One region of the Erythrobacter sp. S267 genome, then DNA from elsewhere that is predicted to be linked to it. Evidence: predicted binding sites of a transcription regulator. Region 1 holds the regulator's gene; the other holds the start of a gene.

Region 1 (2,199 bases):
GCGTCAGTCGGCGACCACGATCTTATACAGGCCGCCTTGCGCGACTGGGGCGCGGAGATCGCTTTCTGGAAGGTCGCGATCAAACCGGGCAAACCATTGATGGTGGCTCAAAGACAGACGGAGCGCGGCAAGCAGGTGATCCTCGGCCTACCCGGTAATCCGGTGTCGAGCTTTGTCACCTGCTTCCTCTTTGCCCTACCTTTGCTGCGTCGTGCTTTGGGGATGGGCAAGAACGAATCCCCTCCCCCGATTTCGCAAGGCCCGCACTGATGCACCACTTCCGGCAACAGGGCCGCGCCGCGCATTCTTGAGAGGCTGGTTTGGCGGGCACCGAGTGATCCCACTGGCTTCCAAGGACTCCAGCGCCTTGCGGGAGCTCGCAGAGGCAAACTGCTTGATTGTGCGGGACGAAAACTCTGGCCCGCTCGAAGAATGGGAGCCGGTTACGGTTCTTCCATTCCTAAACGCCTGAATTGCGCGGTTTTGACGGTTTCACCGGCTTGACTTGACGGATCAAGTTGCCTACTTGTTCCACATTCGTTCACCATACGGTGCGCGGGCAGCGTTCTGAAATGCACCTCACATGTTCCCAAATGGAGGTGCCTCTGGGGGCGCGTTGAGATTCGGCACTTAGGGGCGTTCTCACGCCGCTTGATATGTGCGCCTTAACGGAGTTTGCCCATGTTGACGGCAAAGCAACACGAATTGGTCCGCTTCATTCAGCAGCGGCTTGAAGAAACCGGCATCTCGCCGAGCTTTGAAGAAATGAAGGAAGCGCTCGACCTGAAGAGCAAGTCGGGCGTCCACCGCTTGATCTCTGCGCTCGAGGAGCGAGGCTTTATCCGGCGTCTGCCCAACCGGGCGCGCGCGCTTGAAGTGATCAAGATGCCAGAGGATTCAACGCCTGCTCCGCGCAGCGTGGCTCCGGCGAATGATCCAATGGCTTCGACAGTTGCCTCTGCGCCGCCTGTGCCCGCAGCGGCCAATGACGTGATCGAGATCCCGCTTCATGGACGGATTGCGGCAGGTGCGCCGATTGAAGCGCTCGAGGGGCAGAGCTCCCTGCCGGTTCCGGCAGCGTTGCTTGGGCCGGGAGAACATTATGCTCTCGAAGTTTCGGGCGATTCCATGATCGAAGCGGGCATTTTCGATGGCGATTTCGCGCTCGTGCGTCGGACTGACACTGCCCGCGATGGCGAAATTGTCGTGGCGCTTGTCCGCGATGAGGAGGCCACTCTCAAATACCTGCACAAGGACGGCGCGTTGGTGCGGCTTGATCCCGCCAATGCATCTCACGACCCGCAGGTCTATGGCTCCGACGAGGTAAAGGTCCAAGGCAAGCTTGCAGGCCTGCTTCGTCGCTATCACTGATTTAAGGTGAGCGCGGGGTCTTAAGGGGTGTCAGTCCCCTTCCCCGCGCCACCAACCATGCTCCCCTTGCGATGCGGCGACAGTAGTGACCTCTCCATCAGCAAGGTTGAGAGCAAGACCGCCGGTCTCAAGCAGCATGTTGCGATCCGCCTTCAGCCAGCGTGGCTGACATGAACGAGGCAGGAAACGATCGGCCACGACAATGTCAGCGCGCTCACAGGCAGCGGCAAGGGAGCGTTCTTCGATCAATTCTCGGTTGCGCGCCAGCAGGAGCGACCAGTCTCGTCCTCCGCGGTTCAAGACGATGGTGCAGAATTCAGGCGAGCATTGAGCTCCCTGCCACTCTGCAAGCGGGATAGGCTCACTGGTAACGCTGGCCAGTTCCAGCAGATTATCGCGCGAATAGGATGAGCGGCTATCGCGCAACGACAGCAAACGGCTCGATCCGTCGGGGCCCGCAATTGTGATACCGACATGGCGTCCTTCACGCCCAATCAACACGTCAGGGATTGGAGTGGAGAGCAACATTGCAGAAGCAACCGCCCATGGGACAAATCCCAGCAGTCGGGCGCCGCCCTTCCAAAGGGCCACCCACAGCCCTCCAGCGGCGAACAGGGCAATAGCGAGCCAACTCATTTGCGGCATCAACTTGGTTGCTCCAGGTTGCGATGATGTGAACCGCGCAATGCCAAGCAACAAGTTGAGAGAGCCCTCAGCTACCCACCAAAATGGCGCTCCCAGTCCCAAAAGGTCGAACACCAGTCCAAGCGCAATGGCTGGCATGGCGATGAAGGTGACAAGCGGAATGGCGAAAACATTGGCGAAGGC
Region 2 (2,199 bases), 1.4 Mb from region 1:
TGGTCACGATTCCGGGATGGGGGCACGATCTACCGGTGGCGCTGATTGATCGGTTGGCCAAAGAAGTCGCAACCCACGCCAAAGAGGCGCTGGCTGGTGAGCAGGCAGTCGCTGCCTAGGCCTCTAGGAGAGCGAGGGAGCGCATCAGATTTGCGCGCGCCTGCGTTTCGAAAGTGGCTTTGCCCCACGGGGTGAAGTAAAGCTCGTCCCGCCGCATAAAATGGCGCAGCACAGAAGCTCGGCCCTTGCGGAAGGCGTCCGCCGACACATGTGCGTATTCAAGCCTGATTTGAGCTTCGTAGATATCGAAGCGTTCCGCGCTAGCCCCGAGAATGCCCAAATCCATATCGAGGAAGTGCGCACAATCGGACAGATCACTACCTAGCAAGTCCGCCGGCAGAGCATGACCATCGGTTGCCTCGATCATCTTGCGCGCAAGAGAGAGACTTGCCTGCGGGATGTCTGGTGCGCTCTGGATCAGCAGCGTTGCGCTTTGCTGCTCATTGTCAGTCGCCTTGGGGTTATAGACTGCGTCATGGAACAAAATCGCATAGACGACCGCGACCTGATCGCTGATCTGCCCGTGCACCTTCTCAAAATGGGCAAGCAAGGCCTCGACATGCGTCCAGTCGTGATAGTGGCGCTGCGCTTCGCCATGGCGCGTCTTGAGATTGGCGAGGAGGTAGGGATCTACTTTGTCCAACATGGATCAGTTTCTCGGCCCCCTTTGCTCAAGACGCAACAATCTTGCGGGTCCTCGTGCGATTGATTCAACGCTGGATTCAAAAGATTCAATCACCACATTTTTCTTCACAGATTCATTTTGGGGGTTGCGCGACTGGCGACTCAAGCTTTTCCCGCGCGTCGCTGCACTGCACAATGGAATAATTGGCGGCGTAGGCCATCATTTACGGTTAATACGCTGTTGACGCTGAGTCCCCTCTGATTCATCATCTAGGGGTTCGGTTCGCGCTGGACCCCCAATCTATAGTGCCCACTCCCACGGGAGTGCTGGCGCGCCTCCCTCACAAAGAGCTTGGCGCGTTCAGGGGAGGAGTCGCTCTAGTTTGGACGAAAGCGCGGGGCGCAAGACAAGTTTTGGCGGACTGATCTGCTGGCTCAAGGGGCTAACTCTGGGGTCAAATCGGGGAAAAGCTGTCGATCAATTGGTGTAGAACAGAATCGGAACAAAGCGACTTTTCCGCTATAAGGAATAGCGCCGCCCGATTCGAAGTCGAGTTTTAGTGGGGCAATCACATGGAATTTAAAGCGGGTGACGAAGTGTTGAGTGATGCGGAAACCGGAGACGCTGTGGAAACGGCAGCTCCCGCAAAGGAAAGCGCTCCCAAGGCGAAGGACGAAAAGGCCGTGACAATGAAAAGCCAAGACGCTGGCAGCGAAGAGCTGATTGCAGCCAAATCGGCGGAAGCGCTCGGCAATGCTGTTGCCGAAGCGGCCAAGAGCGCGGGGGACGTCGACAGCAAAAAGGTCAATGACCGCCGCTTCGACATCGAGATCGATGAGGCGCGCGATGCAAACCTGACCGAATTCGGCAAGGAAACGCTGACTGACCGCTACCTGCTTCCAGGGGAAAAGTATCAGGACCTCTTCGCGCGCGTCGCGGATGCCTATGCCGATGATCAGGAGCATGCTCAGCGGCTTTATGACTACATCTCGAACCTGTGGTTCATGCCCGCAACGCCGGTCCTTTCGAACGGCGGTACCAGCCGCGGTCTGCCGATTTCTTGCTATCTGAACTCGGTTTCCGACAGCCTCGACGGGATTGTGGGCACATGGAACGAGAATGTCTGGCTCGCCTCTAAGGGCGGCGGCATCGGCACCTATTGGGGCAATGTGCGCGGCATTGGTGAGCCGGTTGGCCTTAACGGCAAGACCAGCGGTATCATTCCGTTTGTGCGCGTGATGGACTCGCTGACGCTTGCGATTTCGCAAGGCTCGCTGCGGCGTGGGTCGGCGGCGTGCTACCTCGACGTTTCTCACCCTGAGATTGAGGAATTCCTCGAAATCCGCAAGCCTTCCGGAGACTTCAACCGCAAGGCTTTGAACCTCCACCACGGGGTTCTGCTGACCGACGAATTCATGGAAGCGGTCCGCGATGGTGCTGAGTTCGATCTCAAATCGCCCAAGACCGGTGAAGTGCGCGGCACGGTCGATGCACGCTCGCTGTTCCAGAAACTG

What was found. The regulator LexA, encoded in region 1, represses DNA repair genes until DNA is damaged. The targets are predictions, from matches to a motif close to GTTCCNCNCTTGTTCT.
Region 2: a site for LexA is predicted at 1,174-1,189, ahead of AC0V6X_RS12185 (ribonucleoside-diphosphate reductase subunit alpha). Genes of this name have one in related genera too.

The regions. Positions count from the first base shown of each region.
Region 1 is NZ_CP200298.1:1,177,320-1,179,518, reverse strand. It holds gene AC0V6X_RS05450 (molybdopterin molybdotransferase MoeA) at 1-270, shown strand, start outside; gene AC0V6X_RS05445 (hypothetical protein) at 212-472, shown strand; gene lexA (transcriptional repressor LexA) at 682-1,371, shown strand; gene AC0V6X_RS05435 (ComEC/Rec2 family competence protein) at 1,402-2,199, opposite strand, start outside.
Region 2 is NZ_CP200298.1:2,595,401-2,597,599, reverse strand. It holds gene AC0V6X_RS12195 (alpha/beta fold hydrolase) at 1-119, shown strand, start outside; gene AC0V6X_RS12190 (HD domain-containing protein) at 116-706, opposite strand; gene AC0V6X_RS12185 (ribonucleoside-diphosphate reductase subunit alpha) at 1,258-2,199, shown strand, end outside.